DNA from 3 places in the Actinoallomurus sp. CA-150999 genome. Region 3 is predicted to be linked to each of the others. Evidence: predicted binding sites of a transcription regulator. Region 3 holds the regulator's gene; each other region holds the start of a gene.
The links. Region 3 encodes HrcA, which represses chaperone genes, less so after heat shock. Its sites were predicted from a motif close to TTGGCACTCTCNNNNNGAGAGTGCCAA; they were not measured.
Positions count from the first base shown of each region.

Region 1: groL (chaperonin GroEL) is a predicted target of HrcA. The motif match lies at 3,251-3,277, and genes of this name have one in related genera.
Region 2: groES (co-chaperone GroES) is a predicted target of HrcA. The motif match lies at 3,960-3,986, and genes of this name have one in related genera.

Region 1 is NZ_CP192063.1:1,068,161-1,078,501, reverse strand. Features, by position in the region: gene ACQP2O_RS05130 (LURP-one-related/scramblase family protein) at 1-188, opposite strand, end outside; gene ACQP2O_RS05125 (TetR/AcrR family transcriptional regulator) at 223-795, opposite strand; gene ACQP2O_RS05120 (HXXEE domain-containing protein) at 855-1,355, shown strand; gene groL (chaperonin GroEL) at 1,493-3,124, opposite strand; gene ACQP2O_RS05110 (cold-shock protein) at 3,557-3,757, opposite strand; gene ACQP2O_RS05105 (MoaD/ThiS family protein) at 4,161-4,439, opposite strand; gene thrC (threonine synthase) at 4,436-5,680, opposite strand; SAM riboswitch class I at 5,696-5,863, opposite strand; gene ACQP2O_RS05095 (alpha,alpha-trehalose-phosphate synthase (UDP-forming)) at 6,077-7,507, shown strand; gene ACQP2O_RS05090 (RNA polymerase sigma factor) at 7,498-8,049, opposite strand; gene ACQP2O_RS05085 (protein kinase domain-containing protein) at 8,048-10,051, shown strand; gene ACQP2O_RS05080 (PadR family transcriptional regulator) at 10,093-10,341, shown strand, end outside.
Region 2 is NZ_CP192063.1:10,396,771-10,407,111, reverse strand. Features, by position in the region: gene ACQP2O_RS47885 (hypothetical protein) at 1-1,051, opposite strand, end outside; gene ACQP2O_RS47880 (zf-TFIIB domain-containing protein) at 1,212-1,427, opposite strand; gene ACQP2O_RS47875 (THUMP-like domain-containing protein) at 1,853-3,055, opposite strand; gene groES (co-chaperone GroES) at 4,103-4,414, shown strand; gene groL (chaperonin GroEL) at 4,503-6,125, shown strand; gene ACQP2O_RS47860 (sigma-70 family RNA polymerase sigma factor) at 6,391-6,978, shown strand; gene ACQP2O_RS47855 (hypothetical protein) at 6,975-7,763, shown strand; gene ACQP2O_RS47850 (DUF5319 domain-containing protein) at 7,779-8,165, opposite strand; gene guaB (IMP dehydrogenase) at 8,298-9,800, shown strand; gene ACQP2O_RS47840 (GuaB3 family IMP dehydrogenase-related protein) at 9,858-10,341, shown strand, end outside.
Region 3 is NZ_CP192063.1:2,927,606-2,937,946, reverse strand. Features, by position in the region: gene ACQP2O_RS13970 (MFS transporter) at 1-419, shown strand, start outside; gene dnaJ (molecular chaperone DnaJ) at 489-1,619, opposite strand; gene hrcA (heat-inducible transcriptional repressor HrcA) at 1,620-2,633, opposite strand; gene ACQP2O_RS13955 (MBL fold metallo-hydrolase) at 2,826-3,572, shown strand; gene ACQP2O_RS13950 (DUF3097 domain-containing protein) at 3,623-4,444, shown strand; gene ACQP2O_RS13945 (DUF4870 domain-containing protein) at 4,547-5,200, shown strand; gene ACQP2O_RS13940 (DUF4870 domain-containing protein) at 5,210-6,247, shown strand; gene hemW (radical SAM family heme chaperone HemW) at 6,258-7,466, opposite strand; gene ACQP2O_RS13930 (ATP-binding protein) at 7,570-8,016, opposite strand; gene ACQP2O_RS13925 (LLM class F420-dependent oxidoreductase) at 8,205-9,071, opposite strand; gene lepA (translation elongation factor 4) at 9,178-10,341, opposite strand, start outside.

The DNA.
Region 1 (10,341 bases), 1.9 Mb from region 3:
GTGTGCCGCGTGTTGTTCGAAAGATCCGAGAACATGAAGCGCATCGCCTTCTTGCCCCCGGACAGGTTCGGCTCGCCGACGATCGCGACCGGTTGGCCCTGGGCGTTGAAGACGGTGTACTTCGACTCGACCGCGAACACTTTTTTAGGCTGCTCAACGAGCAGAACAGGGGAGTTGAAGAGATCCACGGGCAGAAGCTTACGTTTTTTACCTTCCGTACGCTTACGAATGGCCCGCTCCGCTGATCACCAGGTCGAAAATCGCCGAGGCCGACGCGGCCGGGGCCGGGACACCGAGGGCGATCGGCCGATACAGCGCCGGCCCGACGACGGCGTCCATCAGCAGTTCCGGGTCCACATCACCGCGTAGCCTCCCCTGGTCGACCGCCCGCCGGATGAGCGTCCGCGCGCGGTCCCGCAGCGGGTGGACGAAGCGCCTCCGGTACTCCTCGGCGAGGGCATGATCGGCCATGAGCTCGGCCGAGAGGGCCGGGAGGGCCCGGCCGGCGACGGTCTCGGCGAGCCGCTCGTACGTCACCTCGAGCAGCCGCCGCAGGTCCGCCAGCGGGTCGCCGGTCTCCTCGACCGACCGGTCCCCGAGCTGCGCGGCGACCGCGTCGAGGACCATCTCACCCTTCGAGGGCCAGCGACGGTAGATCGTCGTCTTGGCCACTCCCGCGCGCCGGGCGACGTCGTCGACGCGGAGGGCGGGGTAGCCGCCCTCGGCCAGGAGTTCCAGCGTCGCCGACAGGATCGCGCGGTCGCGAGCCGCGTCCCGCGGCCTTCCGATACTCACAGTTGCGTATTATGCCGAACGCTATTTACGCTACTCACAGTTTCGTTAGGGAGATGGTCATGGCCGGATGGAAGAGGTGGTCCTGGGCGCTGGCGGGCGCGTTCGCGCTGCACAACACCGAGGAGGCGCTCACCATGCGCCGTTTCCCGAGTCTCGCGGGCCGGCTCGACCAAGCGGGCCGGCTCGACCAGGGCGCCCTCAACGGGCTCATGACGGTGATCTCCGGGCTCGGCGTGGCGGCGGTCGCCGTCGGGACGACGGGCCGGCCCGCCGCCTGGAAGCCGTACCTGCCCGCGGGCATGGCCGGGGTGATACTGCTCAACGTGGCGCTCCCCCACGTGCCCGCCGCCGTCGTCGCGCGCGGCTACGCGCCCGGCCTCGTCACCGCCGTGGGCCTCAACCTGCCGATCGGGGTCGCGGTGCTGCGGAGCGCCGTACGGGAGGGCGCGATCTCCCGGCACGGCCTGCGCCGCACGATTCCGGTCGCGCTCGGCATCCTCGCCTGCGCTCCCCTCGCCGTCGCCACCGCTCGCGCGGCCTCCGGCCGAGACAACGACTGACGTTCCGGACGGACTCGCGACGGACCACGGCTCCGGGCCACACCGCCGGTCCCGGCACTCAGGGCGCTCCGTGCGACGGCGCGGGCATGCGAAAGGGGCGGTCCCAGCACACAGGACCGCCCCTTGAGCGAGTGGACTCAGAAGTCCATGCCGCCCATGCCGCCGGAGGGGTCGCCGGCCGGAGCCTTCTCCTTCTCCGGCTTCTCGGCGATGACCGCCTCGGTGGTGAGGAACAGCGCCGCGATGGACGCGGCGTTCTGCAGCGCCGAACGCGTCACCTTCGCGGGGTCGATGATGCCCGCGTCGAACATGTTGACGTAGTCGCCGGTCGCGGCGTTGAGGCCCTGACCCGGCTCGAGGTTGCGGACCTTCTCGGCCACCACGCCGCCCTCGAGGCCGGCGTTGACCGCGATCTGCTTCAGCGGCTCTTCCAGGGCGCGCTTGACGATCGACGCACCGGTCGCCTCGTCGCCCTCGAGCTCGATCTTGTCGAACGCCTTGGCGCTCGCCTGCAGCAGCGCGACACCACCGCCGGGGACGATGCCCTCCTCGACGGCCGCCTTCGCGTTGCGAACGGCGTCCTCGATGCGGTGCTTGCGCTCCTTGAGCTCGACCTCGGTGGCCGCGCCGGCCTTGATGACGGCGACGCCGCCGGCCAGCTTGGCGAGGCGCTCCTGGAGCTTCTCGCGGTCGTAGTCGGAGTCGGAGTTCTCGATCTCCGCGCGGATCTCGTTGACGCGGCCCGCGATGTCGTCGGGGTTGCCGGCGCCATCGACGATGGTGGTCTCGTCCTTGGTCACCACGATGCGCTTGGCCTGGCCGAGCATGTCGAGCGTGGTGTTCTCCAGCTTGAGGCCGATGTCCTCGCTGATGACCTGGCCACCGGTCAGGATCGCGATGTCCTGCAGCATGGCCTTGCGGCGGTCGCCGAAGCCCGGGGCCTTGATGGCGACGGACTTGAAGACACCGCGGATCTTGTTGACGACCAGGGTGGCCAGAGCCTCGCCCTCGACGTCCTCAGCGATGATGACGAGCGGCTTGCCGCCCTGCATGACCTGCTCGAGAACCGGCACGAGGTCCTTGTTGGCCGAGATCTTCGAGCTGACGATGAGGATGTAGGGGTCGTCGAAGACGGCCTCCATACGCTCCGGGTCGGTCACGAAGTAGTGCGACACGTAGCCCTTGTCGAAGCGCATGCCCTCGGTCAGCTCGAGCTCCAGACCGAAGGTCTGGCTCTCCTCGACCGTGATGACGCCTTCCTTGCCGACCTTGTCCATCGCCTCGGCGATCATCTCGCCGATCGAGGTGTCGCCCGCGGAGATGGAGGCCGTGGAAGCGATCTGCTCCTTGGTCTCCACGTCCTTCGCGATCTTGGAGAGCTCCTCGCTGACGCGCTCCACGGCGGACTCGATGCCCCGCTTCAGGGACATCGGGTTGGCGCCGGCGGCCACGTTGCGCAGGCCCTCGCGGACCAGCGCCTGGGCCAGCACGGTGGCCGTGGTGGTGCCGTCACCGGCTACGTCGTCGGTCTTCTTCGCGACCTCTTTGACGAGCTCGGCCCCGATCTTCTCCCACGGGTCCTCGAGCTCGATCTCCTTGGCGATGGATACACCGTCGTTGGTGATCGTGGGGGCGCCCCACTTCTTCTCCAGAACGACGTTGCGGCCCTTGGGACCGAGGGTCACCTTCACGGCGTCGGCAAGCTGGTTCATGCCGCGCTCGAGGCCGCGTCGCGCGTCCTCGTCGAACGCGATCATCTTTGCAGCCATAAGCTCCAGATCCTCCCGGAACGGGGTGGCTATCACTGGATCGAGTCGACGCCCGCGACGGACGACCCCGTCCGACGACTTCCATGCCGTCGCCGGGCACGAGGCCTCATCGCCTCGATCACTTCGTTGGCACTCTCAAGAGTAGAGTGCCAACCGCTTGTTTAGCACTCTGCCCCCGAGAGTGCAAGCGCGGTCCCCTCTCACCAGGGTGAACTTCTCGCCATTTCGCGCCGGCACCCTCCCCCAGCACGCTATAACGCCAGGTCTGCGGGGTTACGCCAGGGCCTCGACCGCGCGTACAACTGGGAGCCCGGAGACCCGCACGGCGACGGCCGGAGCGGGCCGCTCACGGCCGGCGGGCCGAGCGGGGGAGGCGTTCGGACGGCCGGAGGCCCGGCGCCGAAGCGCCGGGCCTCCGTCGGGCTATGGGACTCAGAGCGCCCGCACGGCGTCCGCCTGGGGACCCCGGTCGCTCTGTGTGATCTCGAACTCGACCCGCTGCCCCTGCTCGAGGCTGCGGTAGCCATCCGACTGGATGGCCGAGTAGTGCACGAACACATCCCTGCCACCGTCGACCGCGATGAAGCCGTAGCCTTTGTCCGCGTTGAACCATTTGACGGTGCCTTGCGCCATTCCTAACAACTCCCACCAGGGCAATTCCCGTGACCATTGGCCACGGCCACTGATTCGAGCCCGCCGGACCACTGCGGAACCCGCCGATCGCCCGCCGACTCGGCTGCGGCGGCCATCGCCGACCCTACACACGGCTACCGTCCGTGGAACAGCCTTTACCCGAGAAGTGCGCGCGGCCGATGTCGGTCAAAAAGAGAATCCCGCAGACGGAACTCGCGACGCCTACCGATAAATCCGTATACGTGAGCCCGAATTACCGCGCGGCAGAGCGGAGTGGGAGCCTCTACCTCGGTCGTTTCGGCTGCCGAACGCACGATCCCCGGTGGTCACCGAATCCGTAGACTCGGCGACCACCGGGGATCGCGGATACGTCCTGACCACGGGGCGTCACCCCGCGAAGGGCTCAGCCGCCGGCGACGGCCGGGATGATGGAGATCTGGACACCGTCCGGCGTCGGCGTGTCGAGCCCGTCGGCGAACCGCACGTCCTCCTCGCCCACGTAGACGTTGACGAACCGCCGGATCTTGCCGTTGTCGTCGAGGATGCGCGCCGCGATGCCGGAGTAGTTGGTCTCCAGGTCGGCGACGACCTCGCGCACGGTCGAGCCCGTCGCCTTCACCTCGGCCTCACCTCCGGTGTAGCTCCGGAGGATCGTCGGGATGCGGACACTGATCGAGCTCACGCCAGACCTGCCTTTCGGAATGCCTCGATGGTCGGAGCGATGTTCGCGGACGGCACGGCGACCGGGGCCACCGCGTCCAGGGTCTTGAGACCGTCGCCGGAGTTGATGAAGACGGTCTCGGCTTCCGGGTCGAGTGCGCCGCCGGCCAGCAGCTTACGGAGGGCGCCCAGCGTGACACCGCCCGCCGTCTCGCCGAAGATGCCCTCGGTGCGGGCGAGCAGCGCGATGCTGTCGACGACCTCTTCGTCGGAGACGTCCTCGATGGCCCCGCCGGTGCGGCGTACGGCGTCGAGGACGTACGGCCCGTCGGCGGGGTTGCCGATCGCGAGGGACTTGGCGATCGTGGCCGGCTTGACGGGCTGGACGACGTCGAGCCCCGCCTTGAAGGCCGCCGAGACGGGCGAGCAGCCGGTCGCCTGCGCTCCGAAGATCTTGTACGGCCGGTCCTCGACGAGGCCCAGCTTGATGAACTCCTGGAAGGCCTTGTCGATCTTCGTGAGCTGGGAGCCGGACGCGATCGGGATGACGATCTGCTCGGGCAGCCGCCAGCCGAGCTGCTCGGCGATCTCGTACCCGATGGTCTTCGAGCCCTCGGCGTAGTACGGCCGGACGTTGACGTTGACGAACGCCCAGTCCTCCTGCTCGCCCGCGAGCTCCGAGGCCAGCCGGTTGACGTCGTCGTAGTTGCCGTCGACGGTGACGAACGTCCCGCCGTACACCGCCGTCGTGACGATCTTCTGGCGTTCGAGGTCGGACGGCACGAACACGGCGCTGCGGATGCCGGCACGCGCCGCCGCGGCGGCGACCGCGTTGGCGAGGTTGCCGGTGGACGGGCAGGCCAGGACCTTGAAACCGAGCTCACGGGCGGCGGCCAGCGCCACCGCCACGACCCGGTCCTTGAACGAGTGGGTCGGGTTGCCGCTGTCGTCCTTGACCCACAGCGACCGCAGCCCCAGCGACTCGGCGAGGTTGTCGGCGCGTACGAGGCGGGTGAAGCCGGGCTCGGTGTTGGGCGTGTCGACGACGTTCGACGGAACGGGCAGCAGGCCGCGGTAGCGCCAGATGTTGCGCGGGCCGGACTCGATCTGCTCCCGGGTCACGCCGGCGAGATCGTAGGAGACTTCCAGTGGGCCGAAACAGAGCTCGCAGGCGTAGCGAGGGCCCAGATCGTAGGATTCACCGCATTCACGGCACGTCAGTGCGGTCGCGGGGCCGAGATTGCGGGCAGCGGACTGCGACATGGAGCGAGGCCTCTCTCCTCATCTTTCCCGTGCCACCTTGGTCACGAGCCGGAGTTGGCACCTGTCCCGGGCGGCCTCGCTGTCAGCGCGAGTCGGACGCGTGCGAAGCACGCGGGTAACCGCATATCCGGGAGGGTTGCCGGGGCTTCAACGGGCCGGTCCCTCCACCCCTCTGGATGAGCTTTATGAAGTTGTCTGTTGACTTGTATACGTGACTGACCGGTTCCCCGCCAAGCGCGTCTCAGGTCGCGAGACACCGCCGGAGCCGTACGCCGGGCCGCGAAGCGCCACGAGAGGCCCGGTCACGCGACGACGTATCGGCGGGACGACGTCCCGAACCGCCCACCATTCGACCTTCTTCGACCCTCCTCAACCCCGGCCGGTTACGCTCCCTTCATGGGTGACTCGCAGGTCCTCGTCGCTTCCAACCGCGGTCCGGTGTCCTTCGCGCTCGCCGACGACGGCACGCTGTCCATGCGGCGTGGCGGCGGCGGTCTCGTCTCGGCCCTGGCGGGTCTGGGCGGTGACATCCTGTGGGTCTGCGCGGCGCTGTCGGACGCCGACCGCGCCGCGGCCCGCCGCGTGGAGGACGGCCGGCTGGACGCCTACGGCGCCGGCGCCGTCCGAATGCTGGACATCCCGGCCGGCACCTTCCACCGCGCCTACAACGCCGTGGCCAATTCCACACTCTGGTTCGTCCATCACATGCTGTACGACAGCCCGAACACGCCGCACTTCGACGCGCGGTCCCGGCGGGACTGGCAGTCCTACGAGGCGTACAACGCGGCGTTCGCCGACGCGCTGGCCCGGGACGCGCGGCCGGGCGCGAAGGTCGCGATCCAGGACTACCACCTGACGCTCGCCCCCGGGATGCTGCGCGAGCGCCGCCCCGACCTGAAGATCGTCCACTTCGCGCACACGCCGTGGGCCCCGCCGGAGTACTACCGCCTGCTGCCGGACGACATCGGGCGGGAGGTCCTCGAGGGCATCCTCGGCGCCGACCACGCCGGGTTCCACGCCCAGCGCTGGGCCGACGCGTTCATCGACTGCTGCGCCGCCGTCCTGCAGGCGAAGGTCGACCCGGTGGCGCGCACCGTCACCCACGCCGGTCGCGTCACCCGCATCGGCGTGCACGGGCTGGGGATCGACGGCGACTCCCTCCGGGCACGCGCCGCCGAACCCGATGTGCAGGCCCGCAAGAAGGCCCTGCGCGAGCAGGTCGGCGACCGCCGACTCATCGTGCGGATCGACCGTACGGAGCTGTCCAAGAACATCGTGCGGGGGCTCGCGGCCTACCGCGAGCTGCTCGCCAAGCACCCGGAGTGGCACGGCCGGGTGGTGCACCTGGCCTTCGCCTACCCCTCCCGCCACGACCTGCCGGAGTACCGCGAGTACACCGCCGCAGTGCAGCGGATCGCCGCCGAGATCTCCGACGAGTTCGGGGACGGCACGTGGGAGCCGCTGATCCTGCAGGTCAACGACGACTATCCACGCTCTCTGGCGGCGTACGGCCTGGCCGACGTCCTCCTGGTCAACCCGATCCGGGACGGCATGAACCTCGTCGCCAAGGAAGGGCCGGTGCTGTCGGAGCGGGGCTGCGCCCTCGTGCTGTCCCGAGAGGCCGGGGCCGCCGCCGAGATGGACGACGACGCCCTGATGATCAACCCGTTCGACGTGTCACAGACCGCCGAGGCGCTGAACCAGGCGCTGCTCATGCCGCCCGACGAGCGCGCCGAGCGCTGCGCCCGGCTGACCGCCGCCGCGACGACCCTGCCTCCCCAGGAGTGGTTCGGCGCCCAGCTCGCCGCCCTGGACGGTCAGCTGTAGTCGTCGCCGAGCGACTGCCGGAACTGCTTGCGCGCCTCGTGGATCCGGGACTTCACCGTGCCCAGGGGCAGGTTGAGCTGCTGGGCGATCTCGCTGTACTCCAGCTGGGACACGTCGCGCAGCACCAGGGCCTCGATGAGGTCCGGCTTGCGACGCTCCAGATCCTCCATCGCCTCGAGGATGTCCACGCGCGAACCGGCGATGACGCTCGTACGGTGCGGGTCCGGGCGCTGCTGGGGCAGCTCGCCCGCCTGCTCCACCGACCGGCGCTTGAGCGAGCGGTACGTCGAGCGCGCGGAGTTGGCCACGACGACGTGCAGCCACGTGCTGAACCGCGAACGGCCCTCGAACCGCCCGATGTTGCGCGCGACCTGCATGAGCGCGTCCTGGCACGCCTCCTCGGCGTCCTGCCGGCACGGGAGAAACCGGGAGCAGTGACGCAAAACGTCAGATTCGATGACTCTAAGTAGTTCGTTCAACGCCGCTGAGTCACCTTTAGCGGCCCGCTCCGCCAGTTCTTCGGTCCGCTCGTCGTACGCCATGAAGCCGCCTCGCCCTCGCTATAGCCCCGATATTGGGCATGATACGGGGGTGTCCATGCCTTCCGCCGTCGGCCGTTACCGAATCGATCGTGTTCTTGGGTCCGGAGCATTCGCTTCCGTTTGGCTGGCCCGAGACGAGTTGCTCGATGCCCCCGTGGCCGTGAAGGTGCTGGCCGGGGGGCTAATCGACGACCTCGACGTACGAAGTCGCTTCCTGGAAGAGGCCAAGATCCTGCGCCGCGCCGACTCCGAACGCCTGGTGCGCGTGCACGACATCGGGGAGTTGGAGGACGGCCGGCCCTACTTCGTCATGTCGTACGCCGACCGTGGCACGCTCGCGGACCGGATGCGGGCGCGGGAGATCCCGATCTCCGAGGCGCTGCGGCTGGCCATCGAGATCTCCCACGGGGTGGAGGTCATCAACCGGCTCGGCGTGATCCACCGTGATCTCAAGCCGTCGAACGTCCTGTTCCAGTCGACCACCGATGGCGGCGAACGCCTGCTCATCGCCGACCTCGGGCTCGCCAAGGCGCTCGCGCACGCCTCCGGGGCGTTCACGATGCCGGTGGGCACCCCGGGCTACATGTCGCCCGAACAGGCCCGCTTCGGCGGCGGCCTCGACGTCCGGGCCGACGTGTACGGGCTGGGCGCGCTGACGTTCCACCTCCTCACCGGCGATGCCCCGGGTCCGGCGCCGGTGGAGGCTCCGCCGAGCGCGGCGCGGCCCGGTCTCCCCCCGGCCGTCGACGAGATCGTGATGCGGGCCCTGGAAGGCGATCGGGAGCGCCGCTGGCCGTCCGCCGAGGCGTTCGCGGCCGCCCTGAGCGTCCCGCTGATGTCCGTCGACGACGCCACGCTGCGCGACGATCCCGAGACCGGCGACATGGCGACGACGGCGGACTCCGGATCGGGCGGTGGATGGACCCCGGGCGTGTCGCCCGGCGGCCCGGCGGGGGGTACGCTCCGCGGCCACCCGATCCCGGACGACCCCGGCCCGGAGGGCGGGCCACCGCCGGACCGTACGTTCGACGTCCCCCCGATCCCGGACGCCTCCACGGACGGCCCGGGCGGCGGGCCTCCGCCGGACCGTACGGTCCGGGTCACTCCGATCCCGGACGACCCCTCCGCAGGCCACCCGGAGGACGGTCCGGTGCCGGGGGGGACGCTCTACGTCCACCCGATCCCGGGCGCCCCCGGTTCCACGGGGCCGTCGGACCGTACGGTCCGGGTCCCGCCGGTGGAGGATCCGGGTTCGGCGCCGCCGTACGAGAACGCGCGGGACCGGACGATCAACACGCCGCCTCCGGCCGACGTCGGCAACGACACGGTCGTCGACCTGCCGATCGGAGGGCCTCGCGGCACCGGCCCCAAGACGTCCGGGTCGCACCGCTCCGGTGGCACGGGCGGCAGAACACCCGCCGGCCCGGCGAGCCGCAAGCGGTTGATCGTCGTCGCCGGCCTCGCCGCAGTGCTGGTCGTCGGCGGTGGGGGCGCCTTCGCGATCGGCAAGCTCACCGGTTCCTCGAAGTCACACGGCAAGCCCGGGGACGGCCTCGTCACGGTGACCGACGTGACGCACCGCCTGAGCATCCGCGTGCCGCCGACCTGGAAGCTGCAGACCGATCACACCACCTGGCCGATCGCGGTGACGGACCGAGCGAACGCGCCCGCGCTGCGCGCCACCCCCGACTACGCCCAGTTCGTCAAGGACGACGTCCCGACGCCGGGCGTCTTCGCGGGGCTCACCCACGACCTGAACGCCACCCTGCCGCCGCCCGGTCTGGGGCGGCATCGCCTCAAGTGCACCGCCGGCGCCGCGCAGCCGTACCACCACGGCACGCTGAGCGGGCAGATCAACCCGTGGCACTGCGGCACGATCACGATCAACGAGGTGGGCCTGAAGGACGCGAGCGGGAAGTACGCGATGTGGGTGCGCGTGAAGCTGGCCGGACCGCCCGACCTGACCAAGAAGATCCTGGACAGCATCCAGACCAAGGGCTGACCGACCGTACGATATATCGTCGAACATCGTCGGGAGAGGTCATGCGCAGAGGATCACGGCACCGTGAGGAACGCGCGGCGTTCGGTGACTGGGGGCCGGGCTTCGGGCCCGGGTTCGGTCCGCGCGGCCGCGGCGGGCGCGGCGGGCGCCGTACGAAACGCGGCAACGTGCGGGCCGCGATCCTCGCGCTGCTGGCCGAGCGCCCCATGCACGGCTACGAGATGATCCAGGAGCTGGCGACCCGCACGGGCGGGATCTGGCGGCCCAGCCCGGGGTCGGTGTACCCGACG
Region 2 (10,341 bases), 4.5 Mb from region 3:
GCAGCATCTCCATGTGCTTGGTCAGGTCGACGCGGGAGGCGTCGATGACCTTCGTCAACGTCTCCTCCGTCTCGTCGCGGTCGGGCCGGGCGCGCAACTCGTCGATCAGTGGGTCGACCGCCTCGGACAGGCGCTTCTCCAAGGCGTCGAACCGGTCGGTGGGGTCGATGAACGGGCGGTCGCCGATCGCGGCGATCTTGCGGTGCAGCTCGGCGATCTCCAGCGTCACCGGCAGCCGATCGATCTGCTGGTCGACGCCCTCAACGCGGTCACAGGCCCCGTCGACCTTGGCCTCCAGCGCCTGGAAATGCCCCTCGACCCCGCGCAGCTTGCCGGACAGGCCCTCCAGACGGCCGTCGATGCCGTCGAGGCGCCCGCCGACGCCCTCGACCCGGCCGTTGACCGCCTCGAGGCCCTGCTCGACGCGCTCGGCCATGTCGTTCAGCGACTGGTCGACCTTGCCGGCCACGCCGTTGATCTCATGCTCGAGCTTCTCGGACCGGTGCCCGAGGTCGGCGAGGGTCTTGTCCAGCCGGTTGAACCGGACCGACGCGGCCTCCATCGTGCCGGCGAGCCGGTCGAGACGCTTGGTCAGGTCGTCCATCTGCTGGGCGGCCTGCAACGTCGCGTCGGTGATGCTCCGGCTGGAGTCGAGCACGGCCTGGATGCGGGCCAGACCCTCGTCGACGTTCTCGGCGATGACACCGACGTCGGCCCAGAGAGAGGGCAACTCGGCGACGGGCTTGACCCGCTCGCCCACCGACTCGATGTGCTCCGCCAGCCCCTCGGCCCACTCCGGAGGCTTGCCGAACAGCTCGTCGACCTGCCCGCGGACGGTGTCGAGCTGGGTCGTCAGCCCGGTGAGCTCACGCTCCCGGACCTCGCGGAGCAGCCACTCGACTCCCTCCAGCCGCTGGTGGATCTCGTCCAGGAGCTGACCTGTCGATCGCTGCTCATAGACGTGATCTTGCGCCGCGCGGGCTAGCAATTCTCGCATTCGGTCCGAGACCGGCTGACCCCCTGTCTGCAGGAAGTTGTGATTGGTGTCCACCCGGGTGCTCCTTCGTTTGCCGTGCCGCCGATCTACGCGCGGAAATGGCAGCGGCGTGGATCGCGAGGAGACACTCTATTGAGCGAACCAAGGTCATCGAGCCGAAGAAAAGAAATTCAGGGAAAAGAGATTCTTAGCCGCCTACGGCAAATTGCCCTTTTCAGGCGCGACGGTGTCGGCCCTCGTACGAAAGCCCCGCCGGAGGGCCGCAGACGGTGGCGACCTGCCCGGTGCCGCGCCAGATCAGGCGGTCGAGCTCCCCGCGCCCGAGGAACACCCCACGGCAGCGGGAGCACTCCTCGAACACGATGCCGCCTCGCTGGAAAGTCACCATTCCGGCACCGCACTTCGGACACCGCAGTACGGCGTCGGCCATCGTTCGCCCCCCGTGTTCGCCCGCGCCCGCCCGGCGCGCACCCGTCATCGCGCCCGCGGCGCGGCCTTCCGGTCGCCAAGAGTAGTCAGCCGGACACGGTCGCGACCGTGGTCTTTGCCGGACTCTGGCGTGTCGCCCACCCACACGTCCCCGCAGCCGCGCCCCAGTTCCTCCGCGCCCTACTCGCCCCGCGTCCCGCTTGCCCCGCGTCCCGCTTGCCCCGCGTCCCGCTTGCCCCGCGTCCCGCTCGCGCCGGATCCCGCAAGTCCCCCTGCGCGGCGCCACCCGCCGCTGTCCGGTGCCGCGCGCGCCGCGTCCCGCATGCCTCGCGTCCTGCGCCGCGTACCGCGCGGCCTACGTTCGTGCGGCGACCGCCGGGTGTCGCCACGGCCGGACCGCCCCTCCGGTGCCCGGCGTCGTTTCGTTCATGCCTCGCGGCAGATGAGGGCGGTCGGGGCGTCGCCCACGCGGGTGAGCACGAGGACGCGTTCCTCGGTGCCGTCTGTGTGCAGGTCGCGGCGTAGCCGTTCGATGTCGCCCGCGAAGCCGCGCTTCTTGATCGTCAGGGTGCCCGTCCGGTGCTCGCGCAGCGCCGCCCGTACCCGCTTCACCGCGAATGGCAGGACGTCCAGGATCTCGTACGGCCGGGCGAACGGCGTCGCCAGCAGCGCGTCCGAGGTGATGTAGGCGATCCGCGGGTCGGCCAGCGCCCCGTCGAGCCGGGCCGCGACCTCGGCCACCAGGTGCGCCCGGACCACCGCGCCGTCCGGTTCGTACAGATAGCGGCGCCAGCCGGCGATAGGGGGCGGCCCGAGATCGGGCTCAGCCGTCAGAGTGGCGGTCTCCCGGCCCGGCCGCAGGACGGTCGCCCGGCGTCGTACGTCGTCCGCCAGGTCGCCCAGCCACAGCGCCGCCTCCTTCACCTCGCCGCCGTCGGAGATCCATTCGGCCTCCGCGCCCGGGGGCACGGCCTCGTGGGGAATGCCCGGCGCCACCTTGACGCAGCCGCCGGGCGCCCGTCCGGCGATGGCGAGCACCGTGCCCAGCGGCGGCAGGTACGCCTCCGGGTCGAAGACCCGCCCGCGGGAGGTTCGGCGTCCGGGGTCGGCGAAGACCGCGGCGTGCCCGTCCGGGTCCTGAGCGGTCGCGTCGCCCGGCCGTACGTCCGCCAGGTCCTCCAGGGCGAAGGCACGAAGGTTCGCCTGGGCGACGGCGGCGGTGAGCGGGTCCAGCTCCACGCCGAGGCCACCGACGCCCGCGCCGGCGCGCGCCAGCAGATCGCCGCCGATGCCGCAGCCCAGGTCGAGCACCGTGCCGCGCGGGTCGAGGCCGCCGAGCCGGTCGGCGAACCGCCGCGCCCGGTGCCGGGCGACACCGGCCCGGGTCGCCTGCTCGAGCCCCTGCGGCGTGAAGTACATGCGGTCCGCGTCGGCCCCGAACTTGGCCCGCCCGCGCACGCGGAGCCGGGCCTGCGTGAGCGCGGCGCCGACCAGCTCCGCGGGGTGGCGGGCGCGGAGCCGGGAGGCGGTGGCAAGGAGTGTGCTCTCGTCGACGTCGGCGGCGCCGATCTCGCCGAGGAGCTCCTGGCCTTCGGGGGTGAGCAGCCCCTGAAATGCGGCGATGTCCACCCGACGACCGTAGTGGCCGCGCGGCCGTGAACCGTACCGGCCCACCGGACGGGCCGTGGGCTGGACGTACACGGACCGTGCCGGGCTGCGGGCCGTGCCGGGCTCCGGGGCGGGCCGGGCGGGGCGGCGACGGTACCGGGTCGTCGGGCGGGCTGTGGCCGGGTGGAGGCGGACCATGCCGGGTCGCCGGGCGGGCCGTGGGTCGGGCGGGTGCGGGCTGTATCGGGTGACCGGGCGCGTCGTGGGGCAGGCGCGGGCCGTACCTGGGCCGCTGGGCGGGTCGTGGGCTGGGCGGTACCGGGTTGCCGGGCGGGCCGTGGGACGGGTAGCCGCAGGTCGTACCGGGGGCTGGACGGGAGTGGGTCGGGTGGGTGGCCGTATTGGGTGACCGCGTCGCGGGGTGGGCGCGGGCCGTACCCGGGCCACTGGGCGGGTCGTGGGCTGGGTGTGCGCGGGGCGGTACCGGGCCGCTGGGCGGGCGTGGGCCGGGTGGGTGCGGACCGTTCCGGGCCACTAGGCGAACCGTGGGCTGGGCAGGGTGCCATCAGGGGGAGCGCAGGCCGGGTGGGTGCGGATCGTGTTGGGCCAGAAGGCGGGGCAGGGGGTTGGGGGGCGCGGACTTCGCCAGGCCGTCAGGCGAACCGTGGGCTGGGCAGGGTGCCATCCGTACCGGGTGCCACCAGGCGGACCGTAGGCCGGGCAGGGCGCGGATCGTGCCGGTTACTGGCGGGCTGCCGGCCGGGCGGGGCGCCGGCCGTACCGGGTCACCGGCGGGCTTGGGGTGGGTGGCTGTCGGCCGTGCCGGACCGCCGGGCAAGCTTTGACGAATGCCGCATATAACGACAGGTCGGCGGTGCACGGGGGGCCGTGTTGACGCGTTCCCGGCCACGGCATAATCTCCAACTTGGCACTCTCCCCATGAGAGTGCCAATCAAGCGACAGGCTGGTCTGGCACCCGCGACGGCAGGCCACCGTGGTCGCGTCTCCAACATGCGGCTGGCCGATCCGGTCGGCCGAGGATACGCAATCGAAGGGGAAGGTCAGATCGTGTCGACCGCCACCAAGGTTGTTCTCAAGCCGCTCGAGGACCGCATCGTCGTCCAGCCCCTTGAGGCCGAGCAGACCACCGCGTCGGGTCTGGTGATTCCCGACACGGCGAAGGAGAAGCCCCAGGAGGGCACCGTTCTCGCCGTCGGGCCGGGTCGCTTCGACGACAAGGGCGAGAAGCGCGTCCCGCTCGACGTCAAGGTCGGGGACGTCGTCCTCTACAGCAAGTACGGCGGCACCGAGGTCAAGTACAACAACGAGGAGTACCTCGTGCTGTCGGCCCGCGACGTGCTCGCCGTCGTCGAGAAGTAAGACCCACGAGATGCGCTGCCCCGGTCGTCCCCTGTGAGGGCGGCCGGGGCTGTGCACGTCCACGGACACCCATACTTGGAGCTTCCCAATGCCGAAGATCCTGGAGTTCGACGAGGACGCGCGCCGCGCCCTTGAGCGCGGCGTCAACGCCCTCGCGGACGCCGTCAAGGTGACGATCGGCCCGCGTGGCCGCAACGTCGTCATCGACAAGAAGTGGGGCGCCCCCACCATCACGAACGACGGCGTCACCATCGCCCGTGAGGTGGAGCTCGACGACCCGTACGAGAACCTTGGCGCGCAGCTCGCCAAGGAGGTCGCCACCAAGACCAACGACATCGCGGGTGACGGCACCACCACCGCGACGGTCCTGGCGCAGGCGCTCGTCCGCGAGGGGCTGCGCAACGTCGCCGCCGGCGCGTCGCCGATCAACCTCAAGCGGGGCATCGACGCCGCCGCCAACTACGTCGCCGAGCAGCTGCTCAAGTCGGCCCGCGAGGTCGACGACAAGGAGTCGATCGCGCACGTCGCGACCATCTCCGCCCAGGACGCCAAGATCGGTGAGCTCATCGCCGAGGCGTTCGACAAGGTGGGCAAGGACGGTGTGATCACCGTCGAGGAGGCCCACACGATGGGCCTGGAGCTGGAGTTCACCGAGGGCCTCCAGTTCGACAAGGGCTACCTGTCGCCGTACATGGTGACCGACCCGGAGCGGATGGAGGCGGTCCTCGAGGACGCCTACATCCTCATCCACGACGGCAAGATCTCCAACGTCACGGAGTTCCTGCCGCTGGCCGAGAAGGTCGCTCAGACCCGTAAGCCGCTGCTGATCGTCGCCGAGGACGTCGAGGGCGAGGCCCTCGCGCTCCTGGTGCAGAACAAACTGCGCGGCACGTTCGTCAGCGTCGCGGTCAAGGCGCCGGGCTTCGGTGACCGCCGGAAGGCGATGCTGGAGGACATGGCCGTCCTCACCGGCGGCCAGGTCGTCACCGACGCCGTCGGCCTCAAGCTCGACAGCGTCGACCTCGACGTGCTGGGCCGCGCCCGGCGGGTGACCGTCACCAAGGACGCCACCACCGTCGTCGACGGCGAGGGCGAGGCGGCCGCGATCGAGGACCGGATCCGTCAGATCCGCCGCGAGATCGAGGGCAGCGACTCCGACTGGGACCGCGAGAAGCTGCAGGAGCGCCTGGCGAAGCTGGCCGGGGGCGTCTGCGTGCTGCGCGTCGGCGCCGCCACCGAGGTGGAGCTGAAGGAGAAGAAGCACCGTCTCGAGGACGCCATCTCCGCCACCCGCGCGGCGATCGAGGAGGGCATCGTCTCCGGCGGCGGCAGCGCGCTCGTGCACGTCGCCAAGGAGGGCTTCGACGCGCTCGGACTGTCCGGTGACGAGGCCACCGGCGCGGAGGCCGTCCGCCGCGCGCTGGTCGAGCCGCAGCGCTGGATCGCCGAGAACGGCGGCAACGAGGGCTACGTCGTGGTCTCCAAGGTCGAGGCGCTGCCGGTCGGCTCCGGCTTCAACGCCGCGACCGGGGAGTACGGCGACCTGATCGCCCAGGGCGTCATCGACCCGGTCAAGGTGACCCGCTCCGCGGTCAGCAACGCCGCGTCGATCGCCGGCATGCTGCTCACGACCGAGGCGCTGGTCGCGGACAAGCCGGAGGAAGAGCCGGACGCCGCCGCGGGCGGCCACGGCCACGGTCACGGCCACTGATCATCGGTACGGCCGGTACGACGGCCGGCGGATCGCGGATGCCCTCGCCATGGACAATGGCGGGGGCATCCGTCGTTCCAGGACGTCCATTCTCTGACTCTCCGTAGTCATTCGGTCACGGTGAGAGATAAAGGCGGGTCGGGATCAGTACTGTGACCATTCCGTTGTCATCAACGATGGAGACAGGCGCGATCTCGGTGGGCATCATGCTTTCGTGACCGAGGGAGCGATCGCCGGGGCCGCGGTTCGGGGTGCTGCCGACGAAATACGGGGGAGACGTCCGGCGAAAGCGGACGACAACGAGCTCAGGGAACTCACGAGCCTTGCCGTCCAAGGCGACGCGGAGGCGGTCGAGTCCCTGATCGGGCGGGTCCGCCCCATGGTCGTGCGCTACTGCCGGGCGCGGCTCGGCCGGGTGTCGGGGCAGTACCACATCGCGGACGACGTGGCCCAAGAGGTGTGCATCGCCGTGCTCGGGGCGCTGCCGCGCTACCGCGACATGGGCCGGCCGTTCGCCTCGTTCGTCTTCGGCATCGCGTCGCACAAGATCGCGGATGCGATGCGCAGCGCGATCCGTGCCGCCGTGCCCACCGAGGACCTGCCCGACGGCCCGGACGAGCGGCCGGGACCCGAGGAGACGGTCGTCCGCTACATCGAGGCCGAACGCGCGCGGGACCTTCTCGACCGGTTGCCGGATCATCAGAAGGAATTGGTGCTTCTGCGGGTGGTGGCGGGTCTGTCCGCCGAGGAGACCGGTAATGTACTGGGCATGTCAGCCGGGGCCGTCCGCGTCGCCCAGCACCGGGCTCTCGCCCGTCTTCGAGCGATGGCGAGTGAGGAGTCGATCGCTTGACCGGTGGGGGTACCGCCACTCCCGAGCCGCTCGACCTCAGTGAGATCAGCCGTAGCGGCGATCTGTTCGACGCTCTCTCCGGGCGCCGCATCACCGATCCGGGTGCCGGATTCGGGCCGTCCGACGATCCGGCCGGGCGCCTGCTGGCCGCCCTGGCCGCCGATGTCGACGCGGGCGCGCCGCCACTGCCGGCGCCTCCGCCGCGTGTGTCGTGCGGGGGATCGAAGACGTCAGGCCGCCCGGTCGTCCGGGCGTTCGTCACGTTCGGCGCGGTCACGGTCCTGTTGACGTCGGCCGGCGCCGCCGTCGCGGGCGGCGGAGGCGATCACGAGCCGAAGGCCCACGCGCCTTCGGCCCGCCGCGAGATCTCGGAACGCTCCAGGGCTCGCCTCGAGTCGGTGGTCCGGGCGTTCCCCGGCGCAGCGCGTCCGTCCGCCGGCCGTACGCCCACCGCGTCACCCCGCCCGTCCGGGACGAAGCCGTCCGAAGCGCCGACGAAACCGCCTGCGGGAACCCCGGCGAAGGGACACCCCCGCAGCTACTTCGGGCCGACGCATCCCCTCCCGAGCGGTCCGAAGCATGGGCACTCGACCAGCTCGTCGCCGACGACGTCCCCGAGCGCGCCGACCGGCTCCACCCCGAGCCCGTCCACGTCCCCCACCACGTCGAATCCGTCGGGCGAGACGTCCGCCACGGACCCCGACCAATCGCGGCGCCGCGACCTCACGTCCGAGAAGCGCTCGTCGAAGACCGGCCGCGCGTCAGGGGATCACGACCACCGGTAGCAGGCCCTCGGCCCCTCAGTTCGAGTGGCCTTCCTCACTGTCGATGACGCCGTCCACGTAGCCGCGGGCGTACTCCCAGCTGACGTAGTCCTCCGGGGCGGCGGCGATCGCGGGCTCGTGGACGCGGGGCAGCCCCTCGTCGAGCAGGTGACGCAGGTTGCCGTGCAGGAGATCCCAGTCGATGTGGTGGGCCCTGCCGCAGTCGCCGCAGTCGACGGTCAGCCCCTTGATGCCCAGCGGCTCGAGCAGGGCGCGGAAGACCTCCAGGTCGGCGAGGTCGGCCAGCACGTCCTCCCGCTCCGTCGTGCTCAGCGGAGCGGTCTCGTCGCTCGGATCGCCGAGCGCGGCGGCCGGATCCTCGGGATCGTTCGCGAACGGGTCGAGCGGAGCGTCATCGTGCACAAACCCACGCTACCCGAGTAACGGCCGCCGATTCGTTCCTTGTCGCGACCCTTCGCGGGCGTTAGGAGGCCCCGACTAGGATGGGGTCAACGCTCCGCTGATCAGGCCCGACACCGCGACCCTTTCCGGATGATGCCCATGACTTCCGCGCCCGAGTCCGCCAAGTTCGCCCCGCAGGGCCTCACGTACGACGACGTGCTGCTCGTGCCCGCGTACTCCGATCTCGCGCCGGGTGACGCCGACACGACGACGCGCCTGTCGCGGTCGATCACGTTGCGCATCCCGCTGGTGTCCGCGGCGATGGACACCGTCACCGAGGCGCGGATGGCCGTCGCCATGGCGCGGCAGGGCGGCCTCGGCGTGCTGCACCGCAACCTGCCGATCGACGAGCAGGCCCAGCAGGTCGACCTCGTCAAGCGCTCCGAGGCGGGCATGGTCAACAACCCGGTGACCTGTTCGCCGGACGACACGCTCGCCGACGTCGAGGCGCTGTGCGCCCACTACCGCATCTCCGGTGTCCCGGTGACCGACGCCGACGGCGTCCTCGTCGGCATCGTCACGAACCGGGACATGCGCTTCGAGACGGACGCCGCGCGCCCGGTGCGCGAGGTGATGACCAAGATGCCGCTGGTCACCGCGCCGGTCGGGGTCTCCCGTGACGAGGCGTTCGGGTTGCTGCGCGCCAACAAGGTGGAGAAGCTCCCGCTCGTCGACGGCGCCGGCCGGCTGCGCGGCCTGATCACGGTGAAGGACTTCACGAAGAGCGAGCAGTACCCCTTGGCGACGAAGGACGCGGCCGGTCGGCTCGTCGTCGGCGCGGGCGTCGGCGTGGGGCCGGAGGCCGAGCAGCGCGCCAAGGCGCTGATCGAGGCGGGCGTCGACGCGCTGGTGGTGGACACCGCGCACGGTCACTCGCGCGGCATGATCGACATGGTCGCCAAGCTCAAGGCCAACAGCCACGTCGACGTCATCGCCGGCAACATCGCGACCAGGGCCGGGGCGCAGGCGCTCGTCGACGCGGGTGCCGACGCGGTGAAGGTCGGCGTCGGCCCGGGCTCCATCTGTACGACGCGCGTGGTCGCCGGTGTCGGCGCTCCCCAGGTGACCGCGATCTACGAGGCCGCGCTGGCGTGCGCCCCCGCCGGGGTGCCGGTGATCGGCGACGGCGGCCTGCAGTACTCCGGCGACATCGCCAAGGCGATCGCCGCGGGCGCCGACACGGTGATGCTGGGATCGCTGCTCGCGGGCTGCGAGGAGAGCCCCGGCGAGCTGATCTTCATCAACGGCAAGCAGTACAAGACCTACCGGGGCATGGGCTCGCTCGGCGCGATGAAGAACCGCGAGCGCGGCGGGTCGTTCAGCAAGGACCGCTACTCCCAGGACACGGTCGCCAGCGAGGACAAGCTGATCCCCGAGGGCATCGAGGGCCAGGTGCCCTACCGGGGTCCGGTCGCGGCCGTCGGCCACCAGCTCATCGGCGGCCTGCGCCAGGCCATGTGGTACACCGGCTCGCGCACCGTCGCCGACCTGAAGGCCAACGGCGTGCTGATGCCGATCACCGGGGCGGGCCTGCGGGAGAGCCACCCGCACGACATCCAGATGACGGTAGAAGCCCCCAACTACCAGGTCCGCTGAGAGTTTCACCGGCCGTGACCCGTCGTGGTCACGGCCGCAGCATGGGAGAGGACGTACATGGCTGAGGTCGAGATCGGGCGGGGCAAGAGCGGTCGGCGGGCGTACGCGCTCGACGAGATCGGCATCGTCCCGTCGCGGCGCACGCGCGACCCGGAGGAGGTCAGCGTCGCGTGGCAGATCGATGCCTACCGCTTCGAGATGCCGCTGGTCGTCGCCCCGATGGACAGCGTGGTCAGCCCGGCGACGGCGATCGCCATCGGGCGGCTTGGTGGCCTGGCCGTGCTCGACCTCGAGGGGCTGTGGACCCGCTATGAGAACCCCGAGTCGCTGCTGGCCGAGATCGCGTCGCTGGACGACGCGACGGCGACGCGGCGGCTCCAGGAGCTGTACGCCGAGCCGATCAAGGAGGACCTGATCGGGCGGCGGATCGAGGAGATCCGGGACGCGGGCGTCACCGTGGCGGCCCGGCTGTCGCCGCAGCGCACCGCGCAGTACCACAAGTCGGTCATCGACGCGGGCGTCGACCTGTTCGTGATCCGCG
Region 3 (10,341 bases):
CCGCGGTCGCCGTCTACGCCGGCGCCCGGCCGGGGGCCTACCCCTGGGCGCTGCTCGGCGCACTGGGGCTGTGCGGGATCGGGAACGGGCTGTTCACCGTGCCGTTCTTCACCACCGCCCTGACCCGGGTACGCCCGCATGAGACGGGGTCGGCCGCGGGGCTGCTCAACGCGGTCCAGCAGTTCGGCGGCACGTTGGGCACCGCCCTGCTGGGCACCGTCTTCTTCCGCTCCCTGGCGACGGGATCCCGGACGGGCGGCGGGCCGGGCGCCGCGTCGCTGCACGCCGTCGGGCTGACGTTCTGGCTCGCGGCGGGACTGCTCGTCGCGGCGGCCGTCACGGCGGCGCTGATGCGCACGCGCGAGGCACCGCCGGAACGGGAGCCGGAGAACCGCTCCGCGGCACCCGCCCACGGATGATCGAGGCCCCGCCGACGAATGACGAAGGCCCCGTCCGGCACAGGGACCGGACGGGGCCTTCGCGGTGGCTCAGCGCCCGTTGAACGCGTCGCGGAGGCGGGAGAAGAAGCCCTGCTGGCCCGGGGAGAACTTGCCCGGCGGGCGCTCCTCGCCGCGCAGGCTCGCCAGCTTGCGCAGGAGCTCCTCCTGCTCCTCATCGAGTTTGGTCGGCGTCTCGATGTTCACGTGGATCATGAGGTCGCCGCGGCCGTTCTCGTTGAGGTGCTTGATGCCCAGGCCGTACATCGGGATCACCTGGCCGGACTGGGTGCCGGGCCGGATGTCGATCTCCTCCGGGCCGTCGAGGGTCTCGACGGTCAGCGTGGTGCCGAGCGCGGCGGCGGTCATCGGGACCTGGACGGTGCAGTGCAGGTCGTCGCCCTGCCGTTCGAAGATCGTGTGCGGGCGCTCCACGATCTCCAGGAACAGGTCGCCGGCCGGTCCGCCGCCCGGGCCGACCTCGCCCTCACCCGCGAGCTGGATGTGGGTGCCGTTCTCGACGCCGGCGGGGATGCGCACCTTGATCGTGCGGCGGGTGCGGACCCGGCCGTCGCCGGAGCACTCCGCGCACGGGTTGCGGATCATGGTGCCGTAGCCGCCGCACTGGGGGCAGGCCCGCGACGTCATGACCTGGCCGAGGAACGACCGGGTGACCTGCTGCACCTCGCCCCGGCCGTGACACATGTCGCACGTCTCGGGGTGCGTGCCCGGGGCCGTACCGGCGCCCGAGCAGTTGTTGCACACGACGGCGGTGTCGACCGTCAGCTCGCGCGTGGTGCCGAACGCCGTCTCGGACAGGTCCAGTTCCACGCGCACGGTGCCGTTGCGGCCCCGCCGGGCCCGGCTGCGCGGCCCTCGCTGGGTGGTGGTGCCGAAGAAGGCGTCCATGATGTCGCTGAACGGAAATCCCGCGCCGAAGCCGCCGGCTCCCGCGCCGGCGCCGGCCGCGAACGGGTCGGCGCCCAAGTCGTACATCTCGCGTTTCTTCGGATCGGAGAGCACCTCGTACGCCTGGGTGATCTCCTTGAACCGATCCTGCGTGGCCGGATCGGGGTTCACATCCGGGTGCAGCTCACGCGCGAGCCTTCGGTAAGCCTTCTTGATCTCGTCCGCACTGGCGTCCCGGCGCACCCCGAGGGTCGCGTAGTAGTCGTTCGCCACTTACGACCCCGCCAGAATCTGACCGACGTAACGTGCCACTGCGCGCACTGCTCCCATCGTCCCGGGGTAGTCCATCCGCGTCGGGCCGAGAACGCCGAGCCGGGCCACGGCCTGGTCGCCCGCGCCGTACCCGGTGGCGACCACCGAGGTCGTACGCAGGCCCTCATGCGGGTTCTCGGTGCCGATCCGCACGGTGAGGCCGGAGGGGTTCTCCGCCTCGCCGAGCAGTCGCATCAGGACGACCTGTTCTTCCAGGGCCTCCAGCACGTCACGGAGGCTCTGGGACAAGTCGGCGCGGGCGAGGTTCGCCGCGCCGCCGATGATTATCTTCTCTTCGTGCTTCTCTACAAGGCTCTCGAGGAGGACTGACAGCACCGTCGCGGCCAGGGGCCGCTCGCCGACCGGAACCTGATCCGGAAGGTCGGCCAGGGCGTCGGGCACGTCGGTGAGCCAGCACCCGTCGAGACGCGCGTTGAGCAGCGCCCGCAGGTGTGCGATGGCCTCGTCGGAGACGTCCTCGTGGGTCTCGATGGCCCGCTGCTCGACGCGGCCGGTGTTGGTGATGACCACGAGCAGGAGCCGCTGGGCCGCGATCGGCACCAGCTCGACGTGCCGTACCGACGAACGCGTCAGCGAGGGGTACTGCACGACGGCGACCTGCCGCGTCAGCTGTGCCAGCAACCGGACCGTACGGCTCACGACGTCGTCGAGGTCGTAGGCGTTGGCGAGGAACGTCTCGATGGCGCGCCGCTCGGCCGCGGACAGCGGCTTGATCGTGGACAGCCGGTCGACGAACAGCCGGTATCCCTTGTCGGTCGGCACGCGCCCCGCGCTGGTATGGGGCTGGGCGATGTACCCCTGCTCCTCCAGCACGGCCATGTCGTTGCGGATCGTGGCCGGCGAGACGCCGAGATTGTGCCGGTCGACCAGCGTCTTGGAACCCACCGGCTCGTGGGTGGATACGTAATCTTCGACGATGGCTCGCAGCACGGCCAGCTTTCGATCGTCGAGCACGCACTCACCTCCCGTGTCCACAGCCCTTCAATCTGGCACTCTTCTCCTCTGAGTGCCAAGTGTACGGCTCGGCGGCACGCACGAGGAGACGCCGGTGGATCACGTTCTCGCGTCGAGCATGGCAGAGTCACTCCTGTGACCTGGCACGAGATTGCGGAACGTTGTTTCCAACGCCGTTATTCCGACTTCGACGTGACCGTGGGGGTCGTCGTCGGTGCCGAGGGCGCCGTCGTCATCGACACCCGCGCGAGTGTCGCACAGGGCGTGCGGCTACGCGACGACGTTCGGCGGCTCGGCGTCGATGATCCCATCGTCGTCAACACCCATGGCCATTTCGACCACTGCTTCGGCAACGCCGCGTTCGCCGGGGAGCGGTGGGGACACACGTCGTTGCCGGACTACCTGGCGCACACCGCGCGGCCGATGCTGACGCATGAGTTCCCCGGGTGGGCGGAGAAGGTCGAGACCGACCTGCTGCTCGCGCCGGACCACCTCGTCACCGACCACGCCGAGCTCGACCTGGGCGACCGCGTCGTCGAGCTGCGCCACTTCGGCCGGGGCCACACGGACGGCGATCTCGTCGTGTGGGTTCCCGACGCCCGGTGCGCGTTCACCGGCGACCTGATCGAGCAGTCGGGCCCGCCGTCGTACGGCGGCGACTCGTTCCCGCTGGAGTGGCCCGGCACCCTGGCCGAGCTGCTGCGGGCCGTGGACGGCGTGCTCGTGCCCGGGCACGGGGAGCCCGTCGATCCGGAGTTCGCGGCCCGCCAGCGCGAGGAGATCGACCTGGTGGCCCACCGGGTGCGAGAGACGCACGCCGCGGGGCTGGACCTCGAGGAGGCCCTCGGCTCGGGCGACTGGCCGTACCCGGCCGAGGCGCTGCGCGAGGCGGTCCGGCGCGGCCACGACCACCTGGACCCGAACCCTGGATCACGGTGAGGCTCTTGGACGGCTGACCCGCTCGCCCCGTGACCGGTACGGTGCGACGGGTGCGGAGCAAAGACTATGGACGCGACGTTCTGTCCGGCGACTGGCGCCGCCCGAAGAAAGGGCAGATCCCGGAGGTCGCCGCCGAGCCCGGCCTGGTCGCCGAGGACCCGTCGAGCGGTTTCTGCGGCGCGGTCGTCGCCTGCGAGAAGGACGCCGTGACCTTGGAGGACCGGTTCGGCAAGCGCCGGGTCTTCCCTCTCGCCAAGGCCGGGTTCCTCATCGACGGCAAGCCGGTGACGCTCGTCCGTCCCGTACGGGCGGCGGGGCCCACGCGGTCGGCGTCCGGCTCGATCGCCGTGCCGAACCTCCGGGCCCGCGTCGCCCAGGAGAGCCGGATCTACGTCGAGGGCCGCCACGACGCCGAGCTCGTGGAGAAGATCTGGGGGCACGACCTGCGGGTCGAGGGCGTCGTCGTGGAGTACCTCGAGGGCGTCGACCACCTTCCCGACATCGTCGAGGAGTTCGGCCCCGGGCCGGAACGCCGGCTGGGCGTGCTCGTCGACCACCTCGTGACCGGTTCGAAGGAGAGCCGCATCGCCGCCGAGGTCTCCTCGCCGTACGTCCTCGTCACCGGTCACCCCTTCATCGACATCTGGGAGGCCGTGAAGCCGTCGGTGCTCGGCATCCCGGAGTGGCCCCGCGTGCCGCGCGGGACGTCCTGGAAAGAGGGTGTCATCGCCGCCCTCGGCTGGCGGGGCGAGTCGGGTGAGGTGTGGCAGACGATCCTCGGCCGGGTCCGCGCCTACACCGACCTGGAGCCCGCGCTGCTCGGGCGGGTCGAGGAGTTGATCGACTTCGTCACCGTCCCGCAACAGGACTGAGGACGCCGCAACCATCCCGCGCCGGCGTACGTCTCATACACTGCGACCTCTTTCGGTCACGCCCCGACATCTCCTCATGTTCCGCTAGAAGGGACACCACCAATGACCTATGGCCAGCAACCGGGCTACGGACGGCCCGGCCTCGGCGGACCGGGTTACGGCCCCGGCCCGGGAGGCCAGGCGTACGGACCGGGGCACGGAGGCCAGGGCCATGGACGGGCACCCGCCCAGGGCCACGGGTCGTCGCCGTACCCCCAGCCCGGATACGCGCCGGGAGGCTATGACCAGAGCGGGTACCAGCAGCAGCCGTACGCCGCGCCGCACGGGCAGCAGCCGCACGGACAGCAGGCCCTTCCGGCCGCGGGCTACGGCCCGCCCAAGCCCGCGAAGCGGCGCCGCGAGCCGACGCCGACCGGCGGGCCGGTCACGGACGAGGACGAACGCTGGGCCGTTCCCGCCTACGTCGGGATCTTCGTCGCCGGGTTCATCGCCCCGGCCATCGTCTACCTCCTCAAGGGCCGTTCCTCGCGGTTCGCGCGCTACCACGCGATCCAGGCGCTCAACCTGTCCATCGCGATGACCGCCTGCAACGTCGCCGCCTTCACGGTGACCTACTTCATCGGCCCGCAGGGGCTGCTCATCACGCTGGCGGTGCTGGCCATCGAGTACTTCTGCGTCGTCAAGGCCGCGATCGGCGCGAACCGCTGCGAGTGGTACCGCCTGCCCTCGATCGCCGCCTGGCCGATCCTGCGGTAGGGATGTCGTGTGAGCGAGCCACAGGACCCCCGGCCCTCTTTCGAACCGCCCGACCCGGCGCTGAACAGCCCGCCCTCCACTCCTCCCCCGCCCGCACCGTCGTGGCCGGAACCGCACGACACGCCGCCCGGCCAGCCGCCGTATGACACCGCCCCCGGCCAGCCGCCTGCGGCCGGTCCCCCGCCCGAACCGTCATGGGCGGAACCGTACGACACGCCGCCTGATGACGCCCCCGGCCGACCGCCGTATGGCGGGCCCCCGGCGCCACCAGGCCCGTACGGCACCCCGGCCGAACCCCCGATGCCACCAGGGCCGTACGGCCCGCCGACCGAGCCGCCGGCACTGCCTGGTGCGTACGGGCCACCGACCGAGCCGCCGCCACCACCGGGTGCACACGGGCCGCCGACCGGACCGTCGGCGCTGCCGGGGCCGTACGGCGCGCCGGCCGGACCGCCCGCACTACCGGGGCCGTACGGCCCGTCGACCGAACCGTCAGGGGCGTACGGCGCGCCGGCCGAGCCGCCACCGTACGGGCGGCCCTACGGCGGCCCGCCGGCAGGGCCTGGGCCGTACGGCGCGCCGCCCGGTCCGCAAGCGCACGGTCCCGGGTACGGCGGTCCTCCGCACCCGCCCGGACCGCCGTACGGCGGTCCTCCCGTCCCGTACGCCTACGGACCGCCGGCGTACGCCAACTCGGGGATCACGGCGGCCGACGACACGACGTGGGCGCTCATGGCGTACGTCGGGCAGTTCGCGATCGGGTTCATCGCGCCGCTCGTCGTCTACGCGTCGCGCAAGGACCGGTCGCCGTTCGTCCGCCAACACGGAGCGCAGGCGCTGAACCTCGCGCTGACCAGCCTGATCCTCACGTTCGGCAGCATCCTGCTGATCGTCGTCACGTTCGGGATCGGCGCGATCGTCGTCCTTCCGGTGCTCGTCGTGTACGGCGTGGCGCACCTGATCTATCTGATCATGGGCGCGGTACGGGCGAGCAAGGCCCAGCCGTACGTGATCCCGAAGTGGCTGTGCTGGCCGATGATCAAGTGATCGCGGCCCGTCAGGGCGTCAGGTCACGGACGACCGCGTCGGCCAGGAGCCGCCCGCGCAGGGTCAGCACCGCGCGTCCCGCCGCGTAGGCCTCGGCGACGAGCAGGCCGTCCGCGACCGCGCGGCGTACGGCGGCGTCGTCGAGCAGATCGAGGGGGCAGCCGTCGGCCAGGCGCAGTTCGAGCATCACGCGTTCGAACCGCCGGTCGGCGGCGTCCAGAACCTCCCGGGCGTACGCCGGCGTGGTGTCGGCCGCGAGGCGGGCGGCGTACGCGGCGGGGTGCTTGACGTTCCACCAGCGGGTGCCGCCGACGTGGCTGTGCGAGCCCGGGCCGACTCCCCACCAGTCGCCTCCGGTCCAGTACAGGAGGTTGTGCCGGCAGCGGGCGTCGTCGTCCGCCGCCCAGTTGGAGATCTCGTACCAGTTCAGCCCGTGGGCGCCGAGCGTGCGCTCGGCGGCGAGGTAGCGGTCGGCCATGGCGTCGTCGTCCGGCGCGGCGACCTCACCACGCCGCACCTGGGCGGCCAGCCGGGTGCCCTCCTCGACGATCAGCGCGTACGCCGAGACGTGATCGGGGCGGGCCTCGAGCACGGCGTCGAGGCTGGCCTGCCAGTCGGCGTCGCTCTCCCCCGGCGCGCCGTAGATGAGGTCGAGGTTCACGTGCTCGAACCCGGCCTCGCGCGCCCAGCGGACGCACTGCTGCGGCCTGCCGGGCGTGTGCGTGCGGTCGAGGACGGCCAGGACGTGTTCTCGGGAGCTCTGCATCCCGAAGGACATGCGCGTGAAGCCCGCCTCCCGGAGACCTGCGAGATAGCCCGGATCGACCGTTTCGGGGTTGGCCTCGGTGGTCACCTCGGCGTCGGCCGCCAGCCCGAACTCCTTGCCGATCGCGTCGAGGATCCGGCCCAGGTCGTCGGCGGGCAGCAGGGTGGGCGTACCGCCTCCGACGAAGACGGTCGCGACGGGGAGGTCGACGTCGCCGAGCACGCGGCGGGCGAGGCGGATCTCGGCGATGGCCGTGTCGGCGTACGCCTCGCGTGACGCGCCCCGCAGCTCGGTCGCCGTGTAGGTGTTGAAATCGCAGTAGCCGCAGCGGGTGACGCAGAACGGCACGTGCACGTAGAAGCCGAACGGACGATCACCGAGACCTTCGAGGGCGCTGCCGGGCAGCGCGCCGTCGCTGGGGACCGGATCTCCGTCGGGCAGAGTCGAGGGCACCCCTCAAGTCTGCCGCCACCGGACGGATGCCCGGGACGGCGTACGACGCCGGGGCGCGAGGGGCGGCCCGACTCGCTCACGGAACCGCAGGACGGCGGACGACTCAGTAGCCGAACTCCGCCCACACCGTGGTCGTGCCGGCGCACCGCGTCACGCCCCAGCGGTCCGCGAGGGCGTCGATGAGGAGCAGCCCGCGGCCGTGCTCGGCGTCGATGCCGGGTTCGCTCCTGCGGTGGGGTTCTCCGTCGATCACGCCGTCGTTGACGACCTCGGCCCGGATCCGGCGGTCCGCGGTGGCGAGCCTTATCGTGAACCGGCCGCCGGCTCCGCTGGGGGTGTGCCTGATCGCGTTGGTGGCGAGTTCGCTCACGCTCAGGCCGACGACATCCAGCGCGGGGTGGTGGGAGCCGAGTGCGTCCCGCACGAATCCACGGCCCGCCGCGACCGACCGCTCCGTCCCGGGCAGTGCGATCACTCCGACGAGCGTCATGGCGGCCGGGACGCACGGATCGCAGGGGTACGTCTCCGGTCGCGCTATGGCAGCATCCACAACTCCTCCCTAAAAAGACGGAACGACCTCATTCCCCTCGTAGCGGTCGAAAACCCGGATCGCCGGTTACGGTTTTTCGGACGGAGCAGATGAACGGCCCCTTATCGGCCGCGAACCCCTACCCACCCGCGGTCCGCCCTCGCCGCGGTGAGGTTCGTCACAGCGCCCCTCCCGTGAGCCTGCCTGCGTCACGAACCCCGCCGGTCCAGTCCCAGGCCGGCGGCGAGCTCCCGCCACTCCGTACGGGGCAGCCCGCTCCGGTCGTCGGTGAGCACCTGGAGGACCGCATGGTCGGCGCCCGCCTCACGATGAGCGGCGATCCGCCCCCGTACCGCCTCGACGTCACCGCACGCGACGGCCGCGTCGATCAGGCGGTCACTGCCGCCCTCGGCGAAGTCTTCCTCGGTGAAGCCCAGTCGCAGCAGGTTGTTCGTGTAGTTGGGCAGCTTCATGTAGAAGCCGAGGTGCCGCCGTGCCGTCGCACGCGCCCGCTCGAGATCGGTGTTGAGCACCACCTTGATCTCGGGGGCCAGCATGCGGTCCGAGCCGAGGATCTCCCGCGCCAGCGCCGTGTGCTCGGGCGTCACGAGGTACGGGTGGGCGCCGGCCGCGCGGTCCCGGGACAGCGCGAGCATGCGCGGCCCCAGCGCGGCCAGCACGCGCTCGGATCGCGGAACTCCTGCGGCGTCGAGCCCGTCGAGGTACGCGACCATCGCGGAGTACGGCCTGCGGTAGCCCTCGGCGAGGCCGGCGTGGCTCGCGCCCAGGCCCAGCAGGAACCGTCCGGGATGGGCCGCGGACACCGCCTTGTGCCGCGCCGCGACGTCGGCCGCTGCGTACTCCCAGATGTTGAGGATCCCGGTGGCGACGACCACCCGGGAGGTCGCCTCCAGCACCGGCTCGGCGTGGTGCACCCCCGGGCTTCCGCCGAGCCAGATCGCGTCGTACCCGAGCCGTTCGAGCTCCGCCGCCGCGTCCCGGATCTCGCCCGCGGCGTTCGGATCGTCGTTGCGCAGCCCGAAACTCCAGATGCCCACCCGGCCGACGTTCACCATCGTCTTCCTCCAACCGTCCCGGCCGACCACTGTCACGGTCAGCCTGCCCCGGTGGAGCCGATCCGAAGACGCGTCGCCGGGCGGGAGCCGCACGGCGACGCGGTGACTACTTCTTCTTCTCGGTGGCCGCCCCGGTCGACAGCGCGGCGACGAAGGCCTCCTGCGGAACGTCGACCCGGCCGATGGTCTTCATCCGCTTCTTGCCTTCCTTCTGCTTCTCCAGCAGCTTGCGCTTACGGGAGATGTCACCGCCGTAGCACTTGGCGAGGACGTCCTTGCGGATGGCGCGGATGTTCTCCCGGGCGATGATCCGCGCGCCGATCGCCGCCTGGATCGGGACTTCGAACTGCTGCCGCGGGATGAGCTCCTTGAGCTTGGCCGTCATCATCAGGCCGTACTCGCGGGCCTTGTCCTTGTGGACGATCTGGCTGAAGGCGTCCACCGACTCGCCCTGCAGCAGGATGTCCACCTTGACCAGGTCGGACTCCTGCTCCCCGCTCGGCTCGTAGTCGAGCGAGGCGTATCCGCGGGTGCGCGACTTCAGCTGGTCGAAGAAGTCGAAGATGATCTCGGCCAGCGGGAGGGTGTAGCGGATCTCTACGCGGTCCTCCGACAGGTAGTCCATGCCGAGGAGGACGCCGCGCCGGCCCTGGCACAGCTCCATGATCGCGCCGATGTGGTCGCTCGGCGACAGGATGGTCGCCTTCACGATCGGTTCATACACCGCGCCGATCTTGCCCTCGGGGAACTCGCTCGGGTTGGTGACCGTGTGCTCCTCGGCGTTCTCCATCACCACGCGGTAGACGACGTTCGGCGCGGTGGAGATGAGCGACAGGTCGAACTCCCGCTCCAGCCGCTCGCGCACGATCTCCATGTGCAGCAGGCCGAGGAAGCCGCAGCGGAACCCGAAGCCCAGCGCCAGGGACGTCTCCGGCTCGTAGACCAGCGCTGCGTCGTTGAGGCGCAGCTTGTCGAGCGCGTCGCGCAGCTCGGGATAGTCGTCGCCGTCCACCGGATAAAGGCCGGAGAACACCATCGGCTTTGGATCCTGGTAGCCGCCGAGCGACTCCGCCGCCGGGCCGGACGCGCTCGTCACGGTGTCGCCCACCCGGGCCTGACGGACGTCCTTCACGCCGGTGATGAGGTAGCCCACCTCGCCGACGCCGAGGCCGGTGACCGGCTTGGGCTCGGGCGAGATCACGCCCACCTCGAGGGTGTCGTGCGCGGCCTTCGTGGACATCATCAGGCTCTTCTCGCGCCGCGACAGGTG